DNA from 4 places in the Nonomuraea sp. NPDC049709 genome. Region 1 is predicted to be linked to each of the others. Evidence: riboswitches for the same ligand, from Rfam matches in the RefSeq annotation. Region 1 holds a riboswitch; each other region holds the start of a gene.
The links. Region 1 has a riboswitch for cyclic di-AMP ahead of AB0J69_RS11845 (NlpC/P60 family protein). Riboswitches for the same ligand answer to the same signal wherever they lie in the genome.
Positions count from the first base shown of each region.

Region 1 (5,647 bases):
CTGCCCGTAGCCCTGCTGCTGACCGTAGTCAGGCTGGGACTGGGGCTGCTGCCCGTAGCCGGGCTGCTGGCCGTAGCCCTGCTGACCGTAGTCGGGCTGGGACGGCTGCTGCTGCCCGTAACCCTGCTGGCCGTACCCCTGCTGCTGACCGTACTGCGGCTGCTGGCCCGACTGCGGCTGCTGACCGTAGCCGTGCTGCTGGCCGTAGTCAGGCTGGGACGGCTGCTGGCCGTAGCCCTGCTGGCCATAGTCCGGCTGGGACGGCTGGGACGGCTGTTGCTGCTGGCCGTAGCCCTGCTGCTGACCGTAGTCGGGCTGGGACGGCTGCTGCTGCCCGTAACCCTGCTGACCGTAACCCTGCTGCTGACCGTACTGCGGCTGCTGGCCCGACTGCGGCTGCTGACCGTAACCCTGCTGCTGGCCGTAACCCTGCTGACCGTAGTCAGGCTGGGACGGCTGCTGCTGCTGCTGCTGACCGTAACCCTGCTGCTGGTCATAGCCCTGCTGGCCGTAGCCGGGCTGGGACGGCTGTTGCTGTCCGTAGCCCTGCTGGCCATATTGCGGCTGCTGCTGGCCGTAGCCGTGCTGCTGGCCGTACTGAGGTTGCTGGCCGTAGCCCTGTTGCTGGCCATAGCCTTGCTGGCCGTACTGGGGCTGCTGCCCGTAGGCATCGTCCGCCCGGTAGCCGACCACAGTGACGTCGGGGTCGGGCTCGCCGGGGTGGCGGCCCGTGTTCTGCTGCCCGTAGGGGGTGGCAGGCGCAGAATTTTCGCCGGATTCGTCCTGTGGATACGGCGGCTGTCCGGTGCTCACCGTGTCACCTCGCTTCGAGTGCGCATGTGGCACGTGTCAGGACACATGCCTGTGCTGCCCAACGTATCGACATAGGTATCAACAATCACCTTTCCATCTGGTCAAGGTCCGCGTCACCCGATGTCAGATGGAGCAGCATGCGGGTGTTGCCCAGGGTGTTCGGTTTGACGTGTTCCAGGTCGAGGAACTCCGCCACACCCTCGTCGTACGAGGCCAGCAGTTCGGCGTACACCTCAGGGGAGACCGGTGTGCCCTGAATCGGGCGAAAGCCATGCCTCGCGAAGAAGTCGACCTCAAAAGTCAGGCAGAATACACGCCGCAGACCCAGATCCTTCGCCTGCTGTATGAGAGCTGAGACGATCCGATGGCCGACGCCCATCCCCCGGCACTCGGGGTCCACGGCAACGGTGCGGACCTCGGCGAGGTCCTCCCAGAGCACGTGGAGTGCGCCGCAGCCGACGACCTGTCCGCCCAGCTCGGCCACCCAGAACTCCTGTACGTCCTCGTACAGGGTCACCGTGGCCTTCTCCAGGAGCCGCGGTCCCGCGCCCGCGTAGGTGTCCACCAGGCGCCTGACCGTCCGCACGTCGGGCGTGCGGGCACGCCGGACCACCACCGCGGTCTCGGGCACTGTCAGTTCGGCCACCTGCTCCATGGCTCTCCAGAGTACAGATGTCATTACGGCTCAGCCCTAACTCCCATCTGTGGGCTCATCCTGTTACATCCCGTGGCCATGCAGGCACGCACCCCGCGGATCTCTGCATTCGGCCGCATCGACGGCAAACAGGACATAAAGTCGGTTCTGCACGAGCGTGCACGAGATCACCTTGTGACCCTTCGGTTGTGAAACCTCTACAGACTCGGCAGTTCTGGTTGAGCACGAACCCGGAGTGCATTAGTGTCCTGCGACGATGTTCCCCGCGTATCGCGACGAGGGGGACACGCCCAATCCCCGCGAGGGGAGCCGGGGACCCGCCGGTGGCGTCACCCGACGCCACCACTGGGGTGAATCCGAATCATTCGGTAGGGCTGCTCCGGCCCGAACCCGTCAGCTAACCCGGTAGGCGTCTATGAGAGGAGCTGGTTGGTGGAGCTCACGCTCAACCGTGGGGGGAAGGCGGCGGGCAAGCACGCCCGCCCTCCGGAACGGGCCCGGCGACCGCGCCGCTTCGGTGTGGTGAGTGTCACAATCGCCGCGCTGCTGATAGCCATCCCCGTCGGTTCGGCGTCCGCGGACCCCAAACCGTCGCTCCAGGACCTGGCCAAGCAGGTCGAGAAGATGCACACGGAGATCGAGACGCTGTCCGAGGAGTACAACGGCCAGCGGGAGAAGCTCAAGACCGCCAAGAAGGCCTCTGAGGCCGCGCAGAAGACGCTGGCGACCAGTGAGGCCGATCTCGAGGCCAAGCGCGCCAAGGCCGCCCTGCTCGCCGAGAACGCCTACATCACCGGTGGTCTGGGCAAGGCGCTGGCGTTCGCCACCTCCGAGGACCCCGACACCTTCCTCGACCGCGCCGCCACCACATACGTGCTCGAACAGCAGCAGGGCGAGGAGGTCAACCAGGTCGCCAGGGCCAGGGAGGCCGCCGAGCGCGCCAGGGCTGGCGCCAAGACGCGCATCGAGGAGGTCCAGAAGCTGGTCTCCGAGCTCGACACCAAGCGCGACAAGATCACGAAGCTGGTCACCAGGGTCGAGAGCAACCTGTTCCAGCGGGCGCTGGGCGAGGCCGGACGGCCCGGCACGCGGGCGGTGCGCGTGAACCTGCCGATCATCGGCGGCGGCAAGGCGGCGCAGGCCGCCCGCTGGGCGCTCACGCAGCAGCTCAAGCCGTACGTCTGGGGCGCCGAGGGCCCGAACTCCTACGACTGCTCGGGCCTGGTGATGGCGGCCTACCAGCAGGTGGGCATCTCCCTGCCGCACTACACGGGCAGCCAGTGGACCGCCGGCAGGCACATCTCGCGCGAGGAGCTGCGGCCGGGTGACCTGGTCTTCTTCTACAACGACCTGCACCACGTGGGCATCTACCTCGGCGGCGGCATGATGGTGCACGCGCCGCAGACCGGTGACGTCGTCCGCATCGCCTCGATCGCCCGGCGGCCGTTCGCCGGCGCCGTACGCATCGCTGACTGAGCCCCGGCACCGCCCGTCGCTAGATCAACTGGCGGCGGGCGGCCCAGGCCACCGCCTCGATCGCCGTGGCCACGCCGATGCGGTCGCAGATGCCTCGCAACCTCCGGCGTACCGTCCGCCCGCTGATATCCAGTCGTCTCCCCACCCGGTCGACCGTGACCCCCTTGGCCAGCTCCGCCAGCAACGCAAGGTCCGCATGGCTCAGCTCAACACCTTCAGTGAGCACATCCATCGGGAGCCCTCCCCCCCAACAGCAGAACTTGGACCGATCGACCCGGCCAAGTTGCTCCTCGCAGACGGTAAACGCATCCTGGAAAGGTCGTCAAGCATGACAATCTCCACCCTTGACGAGCACTATTGACATGATCCGAAATATGTGACGTACTCGCGATATGTCGGCACCGTGCGTCGCCCGATGAGTGATCTCGTCGAGCCCTCCCCAGCTCCGGATCCAGCGTCGATGAGCGCGGCGGACGTCCTGGGTTTCGACCCGTTCGACAAAGGGTTCCTGCGCGATCCGTACGCCCGTTATCGCGAGATGAGCGCGCGCGGGCCTCTCTTCCGCACGCGCGGCGGGCTGCTCGTCGCCACCACCCACGAGCTCTGTACGGTGCTGCTGCGCGACCCGCGTTTCGGCCGCGGCTCCGCCGAGGCTAACCGGAACAACCCAGGTCAGCCCGTTGAATCGTTCCTGTGGCTGGACCCGCCCGACCACACCAGGCTGCGTGCCCTGGTGAGCAGGGCCTTCACCCCGCGCATGCTGGAACGGCTCCGCCCGCGGATCGAGGCGATCACCGCCGAGCTGGTCGCCGGGTTGCCCGAGGAGGCCGATCTCGTGTCCGGCCTGGCGTACCCGCTGCCGGTCATGGTCATCAGCGAGATGCTCGGGGTGCCTCCGGAGGACGAGGAGCGCTTCCGCGGCTGGAGCGAGATCCTGGCTCGCGGCCTTGACCCGATGCTTACAGACGACCTCGTATCGGAAACCGGGCGTGCCAGAAGGGAGTTTCGCGACTACTTCCGCGAGCTCTCCGCGATGAGGCGCGAGCGCCCCGGGGACGACCTCCTGAGCGCCCTGACGCAAGTGCGGGAGCTGACCGAGGGCGAACTGCTGGCCACCTGCGTGCTGCTGCTCGTGGCCGGGCACGAGACCACCGTCAACCTCATCGGCAACGGGGTGTTGCACCTGGCCCGGCACGGCCTGCTGGCACACGCCGCGGAGCGGCCCAAGCAGGTGGTCGAGGAGGTGCTCAGGTACGACCCGCCGGTCCAGCTCACCTCCAGGCTCGCGATGGAGGACGTGGAGCTGGCCGGCGTGCCGGTGCCCAAGGGCACCCTCGTGATGGCGGTGATAGGCGCGGCCAATCGCGACCCGGCGGCCTTTCCCGATCCCGACCGCTTCGACGTCACCCGGGAGGCCGGCCGGCATCTCGCGTTCGGGCTCGGCATCCACTTCTGCCTCGGCGCCACGCTGGCCAGGATGGAGGGCGAGATCGCGCTGTCCGCCCTGGCCGCGGCGGCGCCCAAGCTGGAGCTGGCCGACCCGGCGCCGCCGTACAAGGAGAACGTGGTGCTGCGCGGCCTGGCCGCGCTGCCGGTGCGCCTGCCCCGGCCCTAGTGGGTGGGCTTGACCAGCGGGAACAGGATGGTCTCGCGGATGTTGCGGCCGGTGAAGGCCATGATCATCCGGTCGATGCCCGCCCCCATGCCACCCGTCGGCGGCATCGCGTATTCGAGTGACTGCAGGAAGTCCTCGTCGAGCTGCATCGCCTCCAGGTCGCCCCCGGCGGCCAGGAGGGACTGCTCGACCAGGCGGCGGCGCTGCTCGATCGGGTCGTTGAGCTCGGAGTAGCCGGTGCCCAGCTCGGTGCCGAAGCCGATGAGGTCCCACTTCTCCGTCAGCAGCGGGTCGTCGCGGTGGGTGCGGGCCAGCGGCGAGGTCTCCAGCGGGTAGTCCATGACGAACGTGGGCTGGACGAGCGTGTGCTCGACGAGCGCCTCGAACAGCTCCTGCACGAGCTTGCCCGAGCCCCACTTCGGGTCCCAGTGGATCTCGCGATGGTCGGCCAGCTTGCGCAGCTCCTCCAGGGTGGTGGAGGTGGTGATGTGCTCGCCCACGGCCTGCGAGACCGCGTCGTAGAGGGTGACGCGGGGCCACTCGGCGATGCCGAGGTCGATCTCGGTGCCCTCGTGCACGACCACAGAGGTGCCCAGGGCGGCCATCACGGCCTTCTGGTACATCCGCTGGGTCAGGTCCGCGATGCCGTTGTAGTCGAGGTAGGTGCCGTAGGCCTCGACCATGGTGAACTCGGGGTTGTGCGTGGAGTCCGCGCCCTCGTTACGGAAGTTGCGGTTGATCTCGAAGACCTTCTCGATGCCGCCGACCACGAGCCGCTTGAGGTAGAGCTCGATCGCGATGCGAAGGTAGAGCTCCATGTCGTAGGCGTTGATGTGGGTCTTGAACGGCCGGGCCGTGGCGCCGCCGTGGATCGGCTGCAGCATCGGCGTCTCGACCTCGAGGTAGCCCTCCTCGTGCCAGAAGTCGCGCACCGCGCGCACCGTGGCGCTGCGGACCCGCGCCATCTTCCTGGCCTCGTCGTTGACGATGAGGTCGACGTAACGCTGGCGCACCCGCGCCTCGGGGTCGGTGAGGCCGACGTGCTTCTCCGGCAGCGGGCGCAGGCACTTGGCGGTGATCTCCCAGCT
Region 1 covers NZ_JBFANM010000010.1:4,883-10,529, forward strand. The annotation lists gene AB0J69_RS11835 (RDD family protein) at 1-813, opposite strand, end outside; gene AB0J69_RS11840 (amino-acid N-acetyltransferase) at 899-1,468, opposite strand; cyclic di-AMP (ydaO/yuaA leader) riboswitch at 1,746-1,895, shown strand; gene AB0J69_RS11845 (NlpC/P60 family protein) at 1,991-2,944, shown strand; gene AB0J69_RS11850 (LuxR C-terminal-related transcriptional regulator) at 2,964-3,176, opposite strand; gene AB0J69_RS11855 (cytochrome P450) at 3,405-4,559, shown strand; gene lysX (bifunctional lysylphosphatidylglycerol synthetase/lysine--tRNA ligase LysX) at 4,556-5,647, opposite strand, start outside.

Region 2 (5,647 bases), on a different contig from region 1:
GCGAGGTCTTCGAACGGCTCCTGGACCGTACGCGGGGCCGCACGCTGGTGCTCGTCTCCCACCGCTTCGCCACGGTACGGCGGGCGGACCGCATCGCCGTCCTCGACGGCGGCGCCGTCGCCGAGCAGGGCACCCACGCCGACCTCATGGCCGCGTCCGGCCGGTACGCCCGCTGGTACCGGCTCCAGGCGGACCTGGCGACGCGATGATCGCGACCCTGCGCACGCTGCTGCTCCTGGCCTGGCGCATCGATTGCCGGGCCGCTCTCGTCCTGGCCGCCTTCCTGCTCTCGGGCGCGGTCAGCCAGGGCCTGGTGGGCGTCTTCCTGCGCGAGCTGACCGATGCCTCGACCACCGGCCAGGCGGTCCGGGGCGTTCTGTGGGCGCTGGCGGCCGGGACGGCCCTGGCGGCGGGGGTCGCGTTCGGCCGCGCCGAGCTGGCTTTGATGCAGGAGCTGGCCGAGCGGATGGGCCTGGCCGTGCAGGAGGAGATCCTCACCCTCACCGCGGGCATCCCGGCGGTGGAGCACCTGGAGCGGCCGGCGTACCTGGACCGGCTGCAGACGTTGCGGGCGGAGAGCCGGCAGCTGTACTTCGCGGTGTGGGCGCTCGCGCTGGTGGTGGAGCACACCGCCCAGATCGGGCTGGGCGTGGCGCTGATGGCCGCCGTGCACCCGCTCCTGCCGCTGCTCATGGGCGGGGCCGTGCTGCCCTCCCTGCTCGTACGGGGCCGCGCGGCCCGTCACGCCGACCTCGCCGCCGTGCGCACCGCCGAGGCCACCCGCCTGGAGCGGCAGCTGTCCGAGACGGTCACGGGGGCGGAGCCGGCCAAGGAGGTCCGCCTCGGTGGCGCCGCGCCCGTCCTGGAGGCGATGGCCGGGCGGCACTGGGAGGAGGTGTCGGCCGCCCTGTCGCGGGCCGGGACCCGGGCCGGGCTGCTCACGTTCGCCGGCTCCGCGGCGTTCCTGGCCGGGTACGTGTCCGCGCTCGGGTGCACGGCCTGGCTGGCCGGGCGGCACCAGGCCACGGCCGGGGACATCGTCCTGGTGGCCACGGTCGGCGTGCAGTTCGTCACCCAGGCCTCCCGGCTGGCCTTCCACTTCGGCTCGGTCACCGCCGGCCTGCGCGCCGCCACCCGCCTGACCTGGCTCCGCCACTACGCCCACGCCGCCCGTAGCCCGCGCGCAGCCCACGACGCGCGCGCAGCCCATGACGCACGCGACGCGCATGACGCCCGCGACGCCCGTGACCCGTGCGATGCCCGCGAGCGCGTACCCGTCGTTCCCGCTCGCGCGGAGCGGACCGGCCCCGCGCACGGGGCGCCGCCCGAGCGCGTTCGTGAGGCGCTGCCCGAGCGGCTCGCCCGCGGCATCACCCTGCGCCGGGTGTCCTTCGCCTACCCCGGCACCACCCGCCGGGTCTTGCACGACCTCGACCTGCACCTGCCCGCCGGAGCCACCGTGGCCGTGGTCGGCTCGCACGGGTCGGGCAAGACGACCCTGGCCAAGCTCCTGTGCGGCCTGTACCGCCCGGACGGGGGCGAGATCCTGGTGGACGGCGTCCCCCTCGGCGGCCTGGACCCCGAGGTCTGGCGGCATCGCATCAGCGCCGTCTTCCAGGACCTGGCCCGGTTCGAGCTGACCGCCGGCGAGACGGTCGGCGTGGGCGACCTGCCCCGCCTGCACGATCGCCGGGCCGTGGCGGCGGCGCTGGCGCGGGCGGGTGCCGGCGGCCTGGTCGCGGACCTGCCTCAAGGCCTGTCCAGCGAACTGGGTGACACCTTCGAGCACGGCCTGCGGCCGTCCGGCGGGCAGTGGCAGAAGCTGGCCCTGGCTCGCGCCTCGATGCGGGAGGCCCCGCTCCTGCTGGTGCTGGACGAGCCGACCGCCTCCCTCGACGCCCCGGCCGAGAGCGCCGTCTTCGCCCGCTACGCCGAGGCCGCCCGCCGCCACCCCGGGACCGTCACGCTGCTGATCACCCACCGCTTCCCCACGGTGCGGGCGGCGGACCTGATCGTCGTGCTCGACGGCGGCCGGGTCGTCCAGCGCGGCACCCACGAGGACCTGGTCGCCCGTCCCGGCCCGTACGCCGAGCTGCACGCCATCCAGCGCGACGCCTTCACGGCGGCCGGCGGGCTGTGACGCGGGGCGCCGCGGGTCGTCACGGGGTCGTCGCGAGGTCCGCCGTAGCCTGAGCAGGGAGGCTGGTGAGCATACCTCCACGCCGAGGACCGATGGCCGACACGCTCATGACGGACATCGGCCTCGCCGGGGGAAGCCGGGAAACGCGACGAGCGCGCGTCCCGTTCGGGGACGCGCGCTCGTCGCGTTCAGGGAAGGCGGGGGAACCCCCTCAGCCGGAGTCCGTCAGGCGCGGTACTGCGGGTAGCCGTAGCCGACGACCTGGGACTTCGGACGGATGCGCTCCTCGACCCGGCCGTTGCCGGTGTTGCCCTCGATCGTGGAGATGGTGCCGTTCTGGTTGTCCTTCACGACGAACCCGACGTGCTGGATGTCGCTGAGGCTCTTGCCGCCGTCCCAGGAGAAGAAGACCACGGCGCCGGGCTTGGCGACGGTGCCGAAGCGGTGGTTGGCGGCGAACCACTTGGCGTGGGCGACGGTGTAGGCGTCCCAGCCGACCTGCGGGCGGGCGCCGGTCTGCTCGCCGACCCAGGAGACGAACATCGAGCACCAGGCGGCGTTCAGGTACGCGGCGCGGTTGCCGCCGTCACGGGCGACGGTCTCGGCGGCGCGCTTCGAGGCGGCGTACCACTGCTGGTACTTGGTGCCGCCGCCGTAGGAGTTCTCGGAGGTGCCGACCTGGGCCCTGGCCAGGGCGAGGACCTGGTCCGCGGTGACGTTGACCTTGGTCTCCTCCACCCTGTCGCCGGCCTTGTGGGCGGCGATGGCGGTGTCCGGGTGCCTGGCGGCGGTGGCCGCGGCGACGCCGGTGGCGGTGTCGGCATTGGCGGCTACGGCGTTGGCGCCGAGGGCCGAGGCGATGACGGTGGCGCCGAGGACGGCGCGGGCGATGGTGGTCTTCGAGGCAGCGGAAATACGGTGCTTGGCCATCGAGGGGGTTACTCCTTGCTTCCATGCCGCTTACCGGGTTAGCTGACGGGTTCGGGCGTGGAAGCTGCCCTACGGCACCGGAGTGCCGATTCACCCCAAAGGACATGGGTCCCCGGTTCCGCGCGGACGCGGATTCAGCGGTCACAGGACGATCCTGTGATGTGTCGTGCGATGGTCAGACATAGCCGGACAAACCGGACGTATGCCTCAAGTTGCCCCATAAGGTAATACATGAGGCAAGAGGATTACAAATCCATAAAAGCGCGGCTAGGCAAGTTGCCTGCGTGCGTCGGCCAGAAGCCCCATCATGGCAAGGGATTCGTCAAGCGGCATGATCGAGGATTCGGTCCTGCCTTCGGCCGTGGCGGCGCGGACTTCGCGGAGCTCTCCGGCGTATCCGTTGTCCGCCGGATCGAGCACGTGCTCTTCCGGCTCCATGGAGGGCCCGGTGAGCAGGATCCGCTGCGGGGCCCAGAACGGCGCCTGGATGTCCGCCCGCATCTGAGTACCCACAACACTGGCCTGGTTGGGGTAATTCCCCAGCAATGAGGTGGCCACGAGAGCGTGTCTGCCACCGGGGTAGAGCAATACGCCGGCCGCCTCCGCGTCCACCCCGTTCGGGGCCAGGGAGCCGGTGATGCGCAGGTCAGCGGGCATGCCCAGGAGGAGCTGGGCCAGGCCGAACGGGTAGATCCCCAGGTCGAGCAGCGCGCCGCCGCCCAGCTCCGGCGCCCACAGCCGGTGCGCCGGGTCGTACGGCAGGGCGAAGCCGAAACTGGCCTGCACGGAGCGGATCTCGCCGAAGCGCGGGTCGGTCGCGATCCGCCGGATGAGGGGGTTGAACCTCATCCACATGGCCTCCATCAGGAACACGCCCGCCTCGCGCGCCAGGCGCACCATCTTCTCCGCGTCGTCCACGGTCGCCGCCAGCGGCTTCTCGCAGAGCACGGCCTTGCCTGCGGCGATGGCGGCCTCGGCCACCTGCAGGTGCTGCGCGTGCGGCGTCGCGACGTAGATCGCGTCCACCGCCGGGTCGGCGCACAGCTGCTCATAGGAGCCGTACGCCGACTCCGCCCCCAACGTCGTGGCCAGAGCCTGCGCCCTGGCGAGGTTCCTGGATCCGACGGCGGCCACCCGCATCCCGGGCTCCGCCACGATGGCGGCCCCCACGGTACGCGCGATGCCGCCGGTTGCCGCAATTCCCCATGTGAAATCTTGCACGCGGCAGATCGTATACGGATGGTAAAAGGCGACTTATGGCGGCGTCATGTAACGGTAATTCCTTTACGTCACATGAGCCACTCGGGTCACTCATGTCATGTTGAAAGTTTCGGGATCGGGGCCGATGCGCATGCTTCTGTTCATCGCGCCGATGGCCGCCATGTCCTCGGCGTCGAGGATGAAGCCGAACACGTCGATGTTCTCGGCGATCCGCGCGGGCGTCACGGACTTGGGGATGACCACGTTGCCGAGCTGCAGGTGCCACCGGAGCACGATCTGCGCGGGCGTCTTGCCGTACTTCTCCGACAGCACCGCCAGCGCCGGGTCCGCGAGCAGTCCCTTGCCCTGCCCGAGCGGGCTCCACGCCTCGGTGAGGATGCCGTTGGCCTCGTGGAAGGCCCGCATCTCCCGCTGCTGCAGGTAGGGGTGGAGCTCGATCTGGTTGATGGACGGGGTGATGTCGGTCTCGTCCATGAGCCGGGTGAGCGTGTCGACGGTGAAGTTGGACGTGCCGATGGCCCTGGCCCGGCCGTCACGGTAGATCTTCTCCATCGCCTTCCACGCCTGCACGTACTTGTCCTGCTTCGGCACCGGCCAGTGGATGAGGAAAAGATCTACGTGGTCGAGGCCCAGCCGGGTCAGGCACTCGTCGAAGGCCGCCTCCGCGCGGGCGTGGTCGCCGTTCCACAGCTTCGTGGTCACGAATATCTTCTCGCGGGGCAGCCCGCTCGCGAGCACGGCCCGCCCCACGCCCTCCTCGTTGCCGTAGGCCGCGGCGGTGTCGACGTGCCGGTAGCCCGCTTTGAGTGCGGTCGCGACCGCGTGCTCGGCCTCGTCGGCCGGTACCTGCCAGACGCCGTACCCGAGCTGCGGGATCTGCACGCCGTCGCTGTTGAGCATGAGCGAATTCATACCCTCCATTGTTCACGTCGCGTTTCTGAGGGCTTAAGCCGGTGGGGCTAGCTTGAAGCGGTCGTGAACGGGCCATCACCCCGCTGGGAGGGCAAGGAGTGGTCGAACAGGCGTCGGCCTGGGTGGAGTCTCCGCTCCAGATGCTGTGCGCCGTCGAGGCCCACCACGCCGGGCTCCTCGGACCCGCGACGGCCATCGTGCCACGTGCGGGCCTGCGGCCCCTGAAGGCCACGCGGCGCGAGCTGCGCGCGCTGGGGCTCCCGGAGGGCCTCGAGCTGGCCGAGCCGCGCGAGCGCATGCCCAGGCGCGTGCAGGCGGTCGGAGACGCCTTCTCCGGCAAGGTCCAGCTGCGCTGGCTCACCTCCAGGCCCGGCCACATCGTCATCGTGGACGACGGTCTGGCCACGCTCCGGCTGCTGGAGCTGCTCGCGGCCGGCCCGTTCC
Region 2 covers NZ_JBFANM010000002.1:203,555-209,201, forward strand. The annotation lists gene AB0J69_RS03090 (ABC transporter ATP-binding protein) at 1-209, shown strand, start outside; gene AB0J69_RS03095 (ABC transporter ATP-binding protein) at 206-2,140, shown strand; gene AB0J69_RS03100 (CHAP domain-containing protein) at 2,366-3,070, opposite strand; cyclic di-AMP (ydaO/yuaA leader) riboswitch at 3,083-3,220, opposite strand; gene AB0J69_RS03105 (Gfo/Idh/MocA family oxidoreductase) at 3,338-4,291, opposite strand; gene AB0J69_RS03110 (aldo/keto reductase) at 4,382-5,203, opposite strand; gene AB0J69_RS03115 (hypothetical protein) at 5,302-5,647, shown strand, end outside.
Region 2: another riboswitch for cyclic di-AMP. It lies ahead of AB0J69_RS03100 (CHAP domain-containing protein); the one in region 1 lies ahead of AB0J69_RS11845 (NlpC/P60 family protein).

Region 3 (5,647 bases), on a different contig from region 1:
ACCGCGACGGGCCCGTGGCAGGGCCTGATCGAGTCCGCCCGCGACGCCGCCCAGGAAGAGGTGCGGCCGGGCGACGAGGAGAAGGTCTTCTACCGGAAGAAGTGGTGGCAGAAGGTCATCATCATGTCCGGCGGCCCGGCGATGAACTTCGTGCTCGCCTTCGTCTTCTTCAGCATCCTGCTGGTCGGCATCGGCCTGCCCACGCTGGCCCCGATCGTCTCGCCCGAGACCAACACGTGCGTGATCCCGATCTCGGAGCAGCGTACGGAGTGCAAGCCCACCGACAAGCCCACCCCCGCCGTCCAGGCGGGCATGAAGCCCGGCGACCACATCGTCGCCTTCAACGGCCAGAAGATCGGCTCCTGGGACGACGCCACCCGCCTGATCCGCTCCCACGGCGCCGGCGCGGTGCGGCTGGGCATCGTCCGCGACGGCAAGCCGATGACGGTCAACGTCACGCTCATCGCCCAGGACCGGCCCAACCTGGAGGACCCGCAGAAGATCGACAGGAACGTCGGCTTCCTCGGCGTGCTGCCCACCGAGGTCATGCAGCAGCAGACCATGGGCCAGGTCATCGGCTACATGGGCGAGCTGACGGCCAGGGTGGCCGGCTCGCTGCTCAACCTGCCGGAGAAGATGGTCGGGGTCTGGCACGCGGCCTTCTCCGGCGAGGAGCGCGACCCCGAGGGCCCCGTGGGCGTGGTCGGCGCGGGCCGCATGGGTGGCGAGATCCTGGCCTCCGACCAGCTGTCCACCGAGAAGAAGATCGCCATCTTCATCAACCTGCTGGCCGGCTTCAACCTCGCGATCGGCATGTTCAACCTCATCCCGCTGCTGCCGCTCGACGGCGGCCACATCGCCGGCGGGCTGTGGGAGGGCATCAAGCGGGCGTTCGCCAGGATCATGCGGCGGCCGGAGCCGGGTTACGTGGACATCGCCAAGGTGCTGCCGCTGACGTACGCGATCGCGATCGTGATGATGATCATGGCGGGCCTGCTCGTCTACGCCGACCTGGTCAACCCGCTCACGCTGACGAACTGAGGCCGCCGCCGTGGACGCCCTGGAGCGGCTGCGGGCCCTGTGCCTGGCGCTGCCCGAGACGACCGAGCGGCTCTCGCACGGGGAGCCGACGTGGTTCGTCAGGGGCAAGAAGACGTTCGTGATGTTCGCTGATCACCATCATGACGATCGGCTGGCGTTCTGGTGCGCGGCCCCTCCCGGGGTGCAGGAGGAGATGGTGGCGGAGGACCCCGAGAGGTTCTTCCGGCCACCGTACGTGGGGCATCGGGGGTGGCTGGGGGTCTACCTGGACGTGCCGGACGTGGACTGGGCGGAGATCGCGGAGATCGTGACGGACGCCTACCGCCGGATCGCCCCCCAGTCCCTCGCCGCCCGCCTGCCCTGACCCCGGGCCCGGCGCGGGTTGCCGCGGGTCAGTTCATCGAGATGTGCACGTGGTCGAAGTGGTTCTCGGTGACGCTGCCCCGGTCGGACATCGAGCTCCAGCCCGATCCGTGGTTGATCCGCTGCTTCCAGATCACGTACTTGACGCCCAGCTTGTCCTGGTTCTTGATCGCCCAGGCCGCGATCCGGTCGCCGAGTGCGTTGTTGACGGCGGTGGGCATCGAGCCGCCCGTGCTCATCATGAAGTCGCAGGCCCGGCCGAGCGGGTGCTCGCCGCTGGAGCCCGAGCGGAAGCAGCCCACCTCGAACGGCAGCGAGAAGTTCTTCTCCACCTGAGCCTTCATCAGCCGCGTACGCGAGGTGATGTTGTCCGATCCCGTGGGCAGTTCGGGCGCCCAGGAGCCGTCGGACTTGCGGCCGGTGCCGAATGGCACGAGGTCCTCGAGCTTGTCCTTGATGTCGTCGATGACGTCCTCGGCCTCGTCGCGCTGCTCGGCCACCGTGGCCGTGTCCGACTTGATCCGGGTCGCCAGCGCCGCGGCCTCCTCGCTGGCCTGCTGCTTGTCGTCGCGGGCCTTGGCGACGCCCTGCACGACGGCCTGTTGTTCGGCGGTGAGCTGTTCGAGCAGGGCCGCGCTGCCGGCGTTCTGGGGCAGCATCAAGGTGGGCACGGAGGGGTCGGCGTTCTGGTAGCGCAGGCGGGCGATCTCGGCGACCCGCTGCTCGGCCGTGGTCAGCGCCTGCTCGGCGGTGGCCAGCTTGGCCTCGGCCGTCTCGGCGGCCTGCTGGGCCTTGGCCAGCTCGACGCGCTTGAGGTTGTACTGCTCGATGAGCTTGTCGACCTTGGTGTTGAGCTGTTTGAGCTGGGCACGGAGTTCGGCTTCCGTGGGTTTGGGGGCGGCCGACGCCGCGGTCGCCGGGAGGACGGCGATGGCGGCGGCGGCGATGAGACCGATGGCAAGAGTCGCGGGGGACGAAGCCGCCACGTAGGTGTTCCTCTCCCTCTGCCGGCCGGGTTAGCTGACGGGTTCGGGCAGGGGAGTTGATCCCTACCGCCGAAGCGGATTCACCCCAGGTGCGATGGGTCCCCGGCTCCCGGGCGACGCGCTCGGGATTAGGCGTGCCACGGCTGTTTCGGCCGGTGCATATGGGGATATTAGTGGTAGATCACGAGTCATGCGACCTTAAGTAGAAATCTATTAGTGATCTACTTGTGATCGAAGCATGCGTGCCGCCTCCTCCGGCAGCACGTCGTTGACGAAGGCGCCCATCGCGGACTCCGAGCCGGCCAGATATTTGAGCTTGTTCGCCGCCCGGCGGATGCTGAACAGCTCCAGGTGCAGATAGCCCAGCTCCCGGTCCTGCCGTACGGGTGCCTGGTGCCAGGCCGACACGTACGGCATCACGACCCCGAACAGCCCGTCCAGCGCCCGCAGGACCGAGGTGTAGAGGGGCGCGAACGCGGCCCGCTCCTCCTCCGTGAGCGCGGCCAGGTCGGGCACCTGCCGGTGCGGATAGAGGTGCACCTCGAACGGCCAGCGCGCGGCGGCGGGCACGAAGGCCGTCCACAGCTCGTTGGCGGCCACCACCCGCGTCCCCGCCTCCCGCTCGGCGGCCAGCACGTCGGCGAACAGGTTGCCCGGCCCCTTGTACCGGGCCGCCGCGCCGAGCTGCAGCCTGGTCCTGGGCGTGACGTACGGGTAGGCGTAGATCTGGCCGTGCGGGTGGGCGAGCGTGATGCCGATCTCCGCGCCCCGGTTCTCGAAGCAGAACACCTGCTCGACGCCCTCGATCGTGGACAGCTCGGCCGTGCGGTCGGCCCACGCCTCCATGACGAGCCCCACCTGGTCGTCGGAGAGCTTGGAGAAGGAGGACGAGTGGTCGGAGGTGAAGCACACCACCTCGCACCGGCCCACGCCCGGACGGACCTCGCTCAGGCCGCCCACCTCCTCATAAGTCCCGAAATTTCCGGAGAAAGAGGGGAAGCGGTTCTCGAACACCACCACGTCGTAGTCGTAGGCGGGGATCTCCGACGACCGCGTGTCCGACGACGGGCACAACGGGCACTCGGCCGTGCCGCCGGTCGGCAGGAACGTCCGCGTCTGCCGGTGCCCGGCGATCGCGATCCACTCCTCGGTCAGCGGGTCGTAACGCAGCTCGGAGGCCACGGGGCGGGGCTCCAGCGGCCGCCGGTCGATCGCACTCCTGTCGGCGTCGTCACGCCGGTCGAAGTAGATGAGCTCTCGGCCGTCGGCCAGATGGGTGATGGTGCGCTTCAAAGCGAGCCCTCCGCGATGATGAGTTCTCCGGCCCGTTCGGCCAGCTCCGTTCGTGCGTCCTCGGGCAGCCCCGCGTCACTGATGACCACGTCGGCCTCGGTCAGCTCGGCGATGGTGCTGATGCCGACCGTGTTCCACTTGGTGTGGTCGGCGGGGACCACCAGCCGGTGCGCGGCCGCGACCAGCTCCCTGTCGGTCTCGGACTCGAGCAGGTTGGGCGTGGTGAACCCGGCCCGCACGCTCATCCCGTGCACGCCGAGGAAGAGCGTGTCCACGTGCAGGCGGCGGATCGCCGCCACGGCGACCGGACCCACCAGCGCGTCGGACGGCGTCCGCACCCCGCCGGTCAGCACGACGGTGCGGTCGGCGCGCGGGTTGCGGTGGAAGACCTCGGCGACCGGGATCGAGTTGGTGATCACGGTCAGCTCGGGCACGCCGATCAGGTGGTGGGCCAGCGCCCACGTGGTGGTCCCCGCCGACAGCGCCACGGCCGTGCCCGGTCGTACGAGCGTGGCCGCGTGCCGCGCGATGGCGTCCTTCTCCTGCTGCTGGCGGGCGGACTTGGCGGTGAAGCCGGGCTCCTCGGTCGAGCCGGGGCCGAGCGCGGTCGCGCCTCCGTGCACCTTCTCCAGCAGCCCGCGCTCGGCCAGCACCTCGAGGTCGCGGCGGATGGTCATGTCGGAGACGCCGAGCTCGCGTACGAGATCGGCCACCCGGACGCCCCCGTGGCTGCGCACGCGCTCGAGGATCGTCTGCTGCCGCTGCTGTGCGAGCACGCCCGCTCCTTCCAACAGATTCCACCAAATTATGACACGGAATTGTTGGGGAATGTTAGTTAGCGCGGAATGCTTGCGCTGGTCAGGGCGGGCAGGAGACGTTGGTCACTCCTGCCGTACCGATCAGCGGAGGCGAGCTGCATGGCCAGGCGCGCACGCAAGGGCAAGGCACGCAAGAAGAAGAAGGCGAACCACGGCAAGCGTCCCACGGCGCGATGACCCGCGGGTGGCCGCCCTCCCCGGCGGCCACCCGCGGCTCGCTCATCCCGGCAGCTGGGTGAGGGCCTGGTCGATGCGCTCCTGCGGCAGCGTGTAGTCCTCGAGCTGCCCGGCCAGATGGCGGTCGTACGCGCCGAGGTCGAAGAAACCGTGGCCGCACAGGGCGGTCAGGATGACCTTCTCCTCGCCGCTCTCCTTGCAGCGCAGCGCCTCGGCGATGGTCTCGGCCAGCGCGTGCGTGGGCTCGGGGGCCGGCACGATGCCCTCGGTCCTGGCGAAGCGGACGCCGGCCTCGAAGCACTCGCTCTGGGAGCGGGTGACCGCCTCGAACATGCCCAGCTCGTACATGTGCGACAGGAGCGGCGACATGCCGTGATAGCGCAGGCCGCCCGCGTGGATCGGGTCCGGTACGAACGTGTGCCCCAGCGTGTGCATCTTGAGCAGCGGCGTGAACCCGGCCGTGTCCCCGAAGTCATAGGCGTACGCGCCCCGCGTGAACGACGGGCAGGCCGCCGGCTCGACCGCGCGGAACACCGTGGCGATCCGCCCGGCCAGCTTCTCCCGCAGGAACGGGAAGGCCAGGCCGGCGAAGTTCGAGCCGCCGCCGGTGCAGCCGATGACCAGGTCCGGCAGCTCGGGCAGCTGCTTCAGCGCCTCCTCGCCGATCACGGTCTGGTGCATGAGGACGTGGTTGAGCACCGAGCCGAGCGCGTAGCGGGCGTCGGGCGTCGCCGCCGCCACCTCGACGGCCTCGCTGATCGCGATGCCCAGGCTGCCCGGGGAGTCGGGGTCGTCGGCCAGCACCTTGCTGCCCGAGCCCGTCACGGGGGAGGGGCTGGCGTGGACGGTGGCGCCGTACACCTGCATGAGGGAGCGCCGGTACGGCTTCTGGTCGTAGGAGGCGCGGACCATCCAGACCTGGCACTCCACGTCGAACTGGGAACAGGCGAACGCCAGGGCCGAGCCCCA
Region 3 covers NZ_JBFANM010000044.1:89,142-94,788, forward strand. The annotation lists gene AB0J69_RS37025 (site-2 protease family protein) at 1-1,041, shown strand, start outside; gene AB0J69_RS37030 (MmcQ/YjbR family DNA-binding protein) at 1,052-1,405, shown strand; gene AB0J69_RS37035 (hypothetical protein) at 1,434-2,390, opposite strand; cyclic di-AMP (ydaO/yuaA leader) riboswitch at 2,396-2,535, opposite strand; gene galT (galactose-1-phosphate uridylyltransferase) at 2,604-3,683, opposite strand; gene AB0J69_RS37045 (DeoR/GlpR family DNA-binding transcription regulator) at 3,680-4,459, opposite strand; gene AB0J69_RS37050 (TrpB-like pyridoxal phosphate-dependent enzyme) at 4,721-5,647, opposite strand, start outside.
Region 3: another riboswitch for cyclic di-AMP. It lies ahead of AB0J69_RS37035 (hypothetical protein); the one in region 1 lies ahead of AB0J69_RS11845 (NlpC/P60 family protein).

Region 4 (5,647 bases), on a different contig from region 1:
GGGAAGAGATCTGGATGTACGGCGGGCGCAACCCCTGGCGCTTCTCCGTCGACCCCGCGGACGGCTCGCTGTGGATCGCCGACGTCGGCCAGGGCAGATGGGAGGAGATCAACCACATCCCGGCCGGACGGCAGGCGGGCGCGAACCTCGGCTGGTCCTGCTACGAAGGGCTCGAGGTGTTCGACCAGGCCCAGTGCCGCTCCGGCGCCGCGTACACCAAGCCCGTCTTCACCTACTCCCCGCACACCGGCGGCTGCGCGGTCATCGGCGGGCAGGTGTACCACGGCGAGCAGTTCGCCCACCTGGTCGGCGGCACCTACATCGCCACCGACTACTGCTACTCCACCGTGTGGGCGCTGCGCGCGAACGGTGCCGGCGGCTACGACCAGGCCGAGATCGGCCAGACGCCCACGCAGGTCACGGCGTTCGGCGCGACACCGGAGGGCGAGCTCTACGTCGTCAACGACCTTCCCGGCGGCCTGCACCGCATCACGTTCGAACACGCCAAGCCGACCTGCCGGATCGCGTACACCACGCAGACCTGGGGTGGCGGGATGACCGTCGACCTCACCATCACCAACACCGGCAGCACGCCGATCAACGGCTGGACGCTGAGGTTCCCCCTCTCCCGGGGACAGACCGTCATCTCTGACTGGAACACCGACCTCACCCAGAGCGGTGACATGATCACCGCGGTCAACGCCACCCACAACGGCGCCATCGCCCCCGGCGGCAGCGTCACCATGGGTTACCTCGCCCGCCACACGGGCGACACGTCCCTGCCGAGCCGGTTCTCCCTCAACAGGGACGCCTGCGCCGTCAACCGCTGAGCCTCAGGAAGCCACCGAGCACGGGGAGGGCCGGCCGCGACGCTCGCTGCGGCCCTCCCCGAACGCGTCGGGGTCACCCGGGGAGCGCATTCCTGTCACAGCTCGCCTACCTGTCCTGTCCAGAGGGGTGTAACCATCCGACGACGGCAAGGAGTGCATCATGGACACCCGCGCGTACCTCTTGGGCGAGACCTCCTGATGCATGCCGTCCTCCACACGGTGGGGATAGCGGTCGGCTGCGCCCTGGCCCTGGCCCCGGCCCTGCTGCCCTTCGCCCGGCCCGCCAGGAGATGGCCGCACGTCGTCATGGCGCTCGGCATGGCGCTCGGGCACCTGGGCGGCCTGTTCCTCCCCGCCGGGGTGCTCGCCCTGCTGACCGCCGGCTGGCTCTGCGGCTCCCCCTCCCGCCGCGCGGAAACCGGTCACCACATCCAGGACTTCGTGGTCATGTCCCTCCTCCTGGTCCTGACGGCGTTCAACGACCCCACGCCCGCCGGCGCCTCCTCACCGGCGCACTCCCACGGAGGCGGATCGCTGACCGCGGTGGCCCTGGTCATCGGGGTGGCCTGGACGTGCGCCCGGCTCCTCCACCTTCTCCCCGGGCGAAGCCCGGACCGCAGGACGCTCAGCCAGAACGCGTGCTCGGCCGGCATGGCGGCCAGCATGGCCTTCATGACCGCACTGGCCCTCTGACGCACGAGCGGACGTACGCGGCACCCTCAGCGTCGTAGCGCGACCAGTTCGCCCTTGCCGACGTTGATCGTGCTGACCGTCAGGCCGGGCTCCTGCCGGAGCAGGTCGTGCAGGGGGGCGATCTCCTCGGGGTGGGACAGGGCGTTGTCGGCCACGAGGATGCCGCCCCGGCGCAGGACGCGGTACGGATGGGGCCACCAGGACGGGTACTCGGGGCGTTCGGCGTCGAGGAAGAGCAGGTCCACCGCCCCGTCCGGCAGGTCCGCGAGGACGGCGCCGCCGTCGGCGACCCGGAACTCCACGTGGTCGGCCAGGCCCGCCTCGGCCGTCGTACGCCGGGCGTGGGCCTGGGCCTGGGCGTCGGTGTCGAGGCTGAGGACGTGACCGCCGGCCGCCCGGGCCGCGTCGGCCAGCCACAGCGTGGACACGCCGCGGGAGGTGCCGATCTCGACGATGGTGCGCGCATCGATGCTCTGGGCGAGGAACCAGAGGAACTCCCCGGCGTCGGGCTCCAGGACCCGCCACCGGTCCAGCCTGTCCTGCTGGGCGGCGTCGTGCCGGGCCGCGGCCTCGTTCAGGTCCTGGATGATCTTCCGTACCGTCGCGTCCACGGGTAGGAGTCTGCCCTACCTCCGACGTCATCCCGCACTCCGCAGGGGGGCCGCGACGCTCGACTGGTATCGGCAGCACGCGTAGCCCGGCTCTCCCGGAGCAAACACAACGGGTGGCGCAGGATCTCTCCTGCACCACCCGGTGTCCCTTGGCCATCGCACCTGGCAAGGAGCGTGCGGCCTACCTGGGATCAGGCCTTGTACTGGGGGTAGCCGTAGCCGACGACCTGGGACTTGGGCCGGATGCGCTGCTCGACCTTGCCGTTGCCGGTGTTGCCCTCGATCGTGGTGATCGTGCCGTTGCCGTTGTCCTGCTTGACCAGGCCCACGTGGTCGATGCCCGTGGTGCTCTTGCCGTTCCAGTCGAAGAAGACGACGGCGCCGGGCTTGGCGATCGTGCCCCAGTGCTGGTTGGTCTGGAACCACTTGGCGTAGGTGACGGTGTAGGCGTCCCAGCCCATGGTGGGGCGGACGCCGGCCTTCTCGCCGACCCAGGAGACGAACATGGCGCACCACGGAGCGTTGGCGTAGGCCCGTACACTTCCGCCGTCACGGGTGATGGTCTCCTGCGCCCGGGGCGAGGACATGTACCAGCTGTGGAACGGGGTGCCACCGCCCGCGGCGTTCTCGGCCACGCCGATCTGCGACTCGGCGACCTTCAGCACCGACTGCGCGGACACCTGACCCGCGGACTTCTGCGCCTGGGAGGAGTCGTCGGCGGCGAAGGCCGGACCGGCGGCGAGAACGGCACCGGCCGCCACGGCCGCCCCGACGGCGAACCGGGTGAGGCTCGCGGGCTTCAGGGCACGGGAAAGGGTGTACTTGGCCATTACTTGGATTGCTCCTCGCTTCCATGCCGCCTACCGGGTTAGCTGACGGGTTCGGGCGTGGAAGTGCCCTACGGTGCGCTCGGATCAGAGCGCGCCGATTCACCCCAGAAAAAAGTGGGTCCCCGGTTCCGCTGCATTCACGGATTCGGCGGGCCGCGTCACACATCCCTGCACGTACGTGCTGGTGAGACGCGGTCTCGACAAATGAACGGCGTCACGCGACAAGTGCTTGTCGTCAGGTCGTACGCCTTGAGTCCTCAAAGGTAAGCGAATCGCATAGAAAGATGCAAGCCGGGCCCTGGGAAAGGCAACAGGATCCCCTGCGACATAGGCGATCGCGACAGAATTCTTTACCCAAGCAGCATGGTGGACGGGGTTTAGGAGGGCAAAAGCGGTCGCATCACGAGTATCACAAGTCACAGCCGTTCCGGGGCGGCGACCAGGGCGGCGCCGGAAACTTTACCCAGCCCCGGAAACCCTTGCCGGCGCGGCTTTTCGGGCTGGTTCCCGCCGACGAACATGGGCCTTCGCTTTGCCGTACTTGCTCCCACTTTAGGGAGATCTGTACCTTTACTGGGCGCGGTCCGCCGCGCCCGCCGAATCCGCGACCCCGCGGAGCCGGGGATCCACTTTCCGGGGTGAATCGGACGCCGGCCCGAGCCGCGCCCGTAGGGGCGACTTCCAGTCCCGAACCCGTCAGCTAACCCGGTAGGCGGCATGGAAGAAGGAGTCGACATCCCCATGCTCAAGCCTCAGCTCGCCGCGATCGTCAGGAACCGCCGCCCCGCCGAGCTCTTCGCACTGGCCGTCGGAGGCGTGATCCTGGCCGCTACCACCGCCGTCACCGGCGCGACCGGTACGGTGCTCGCCTCGCCCACCGATCACGGCGCCACCGTGCAGGCAGCCCAGCACAGGACCCAGCAGCTCACGTACGGCCTGGACATCTCCAACTACGAGCCCCAGTACGACTGGGCCGCCAGCCCCGCCCAGTTCGGCATCATCAAGGCCACCGAGGGCACCGGCTTCCGCGACGCCTCGTTCGCCCGTCACTGGCGTGAGCTGGGCGACAAGGGCATCGTGCGCGGCGCGTACCACTTCGGCCACCCCGGCAACGACCCCATCGCCGAGGCCGAGCACTTCCTGTCCGTGGTGAACGCCCAGCCCGCCAAGGGCGGCGACCTGCTGGTCCTGGACCTGGAGACGACCGACGACAGGTCCGTCGCCCAGGTGAACGCCTGGGCCAAGGCGTGGCTGGCACACGTGAAGGCCAGGACCGGGATCACCCCGATGTTCTACAGCGGCTGGAACTTCGCCGACACGTACGGCAAGGGCCTGGCCGACTACCCCCTGTGGGTCGCCCACTACAGCAGGGCCAAGGGCGCGCTCACCCCGCCCGCCGACTGGAAGTCCTGGACCATCCACCAGTACACCGACTCCCCCATCGACCAGAACGTCTCCGCGCTGACCCCCGACCAGCTGCGCGACCTGGGCAGGCGCGCCGCCTGACCGGCGTCAGGCCCTCCCTGCCGCCCGGGGGGCACCCGCCGCGGAACCAGCGCCGCAGAGCCGAAGAGCAGGGCGGTGGCGAGCGAGGCCGGGGCGGGGCCGGGCAGCGCGTCGCCGCGAACGGTACGCCGGCCCGCTGAGACGGTCGGGGCGGCCCGGAAGGCCGGGAGCGGCAGCCCGATCCCGGCCTCCCGGTGGGTCACTCGAACGAGAGGGAGTCGATGGTGACGGTGCTGTCGCCGCCGTACCAGAAGCCCATCGCGAGCTGTCCGGGGGACGCGCGGTTGATCCCGTTCGCGGACATCGGAAGCCTGATGTCCTTGTACGCGGTGGTGATGGCCGGATGGCCGCCGCCGTCGAGCGTGAAGTCGCCGAAGGCCTTGGTCGCCCCGCCGAGACTGAGGTGGAAGTGGGCCTGCTCGCCCCCTGCCGCGCCCTTGATCCGGACGACGAGATGCGTGTACGCGGACAGGTCGGTGTACACGTCACTGCCGAACCAGCCGCAGTTGTCGTACCGCAGGCTGAGCGCCCCGCCGGACACGGCGCCGGAGCCGCCGCCGTTGAGGAAGCAGTTCCCGCCGGTCCACCTGCCGAGGTCGTTGCGGGCGGCGGACGGGTACGCCGGGTTGCCGTCGAAGTCGTCCACGACCAGGCCCGCGGACGTCGCCGGGAGGGTGACGACGGTGACCGGCGCCGACGCGGCGGAGGTGTTGCCCGCGGCGTCGTAGGCCCTGACGGTGTAGGTGTAGGAGGTCGCGGGGTTCAGCCCGGTCTCGGTGAAGGAGGTCGTCGCCGACGTCCCGGCCTGGGTGGTGCCGCGGTAGATGCGGTATCCGGCCACGCCGACGTTGTCCGTGGCCGCCGTCCAGGACAGGGTGACCGAGTTCGCGGTGCGTGACGGGGAGGTCAGCCCGGTGAGCGCGGTCGGCGCCGTGGTGTCCTGGCCGCCGCCGCTGCCGACGGTGACCGGGCCGAGGCCGAGCCAGCCGTCGGCGCCCTGGGTGGCGTTGGCGAAGCGAAGCCTCTTGGCGTTCGCGGAGACGGTCTCCAGCGGGTTCTTCACCCGGAGGACCCACTGGTAGCCGCCGTTGGGGACGCCGGAGAGGTTGACGCCGGTCTGGAAGTACTGCGGGTAGCCGTGGTCCAGATAGGTCGGGTCCGGGCCCACACCCCAGTC
Region 4 covers NZ_JBFANM010000081.1:8,138-13,784, reverse strand. The annotation lists gene AB0J69_RS49880 (PQQ-dependent sugar dehydrogenase) at 1-830, shown strand, start outside; gene AB0J69_RS49875 (hypothetical protein) at 1,029-1,523, shown strand; gene AB0J69_RS49870 (class I SAM-dependent methyltransferase) at 1,550-2,134, opposite strand; gene AB0J69_RS49865 (CHAP domain-containing protein) at 2,326-2,964, opposite strand; cyclic di-AMP (ydaO/yuaA leader) riboswitch at 2,977-3,125, opposite strand; cyclic di-AMP (ydaO/yuaA leader) riboswitch at 3,549-3,693, shown strand; gene AB0J69_RS49860 (GH25 family lysozyme) at 3,706-4,470, shown strand; gene AB0J69_RS49855 (DUF4832 domain-containing protein) at 4,670-5,647, opposite strand, start outside.
Region 4: another riboswitch for cyclic di-AMP. It lies ahead of AB0J69_RS49860 (GH25 family lysozyme); the one in region 1 lies ahead of AB0J69_RS11845 (NlpC/P60 family protein).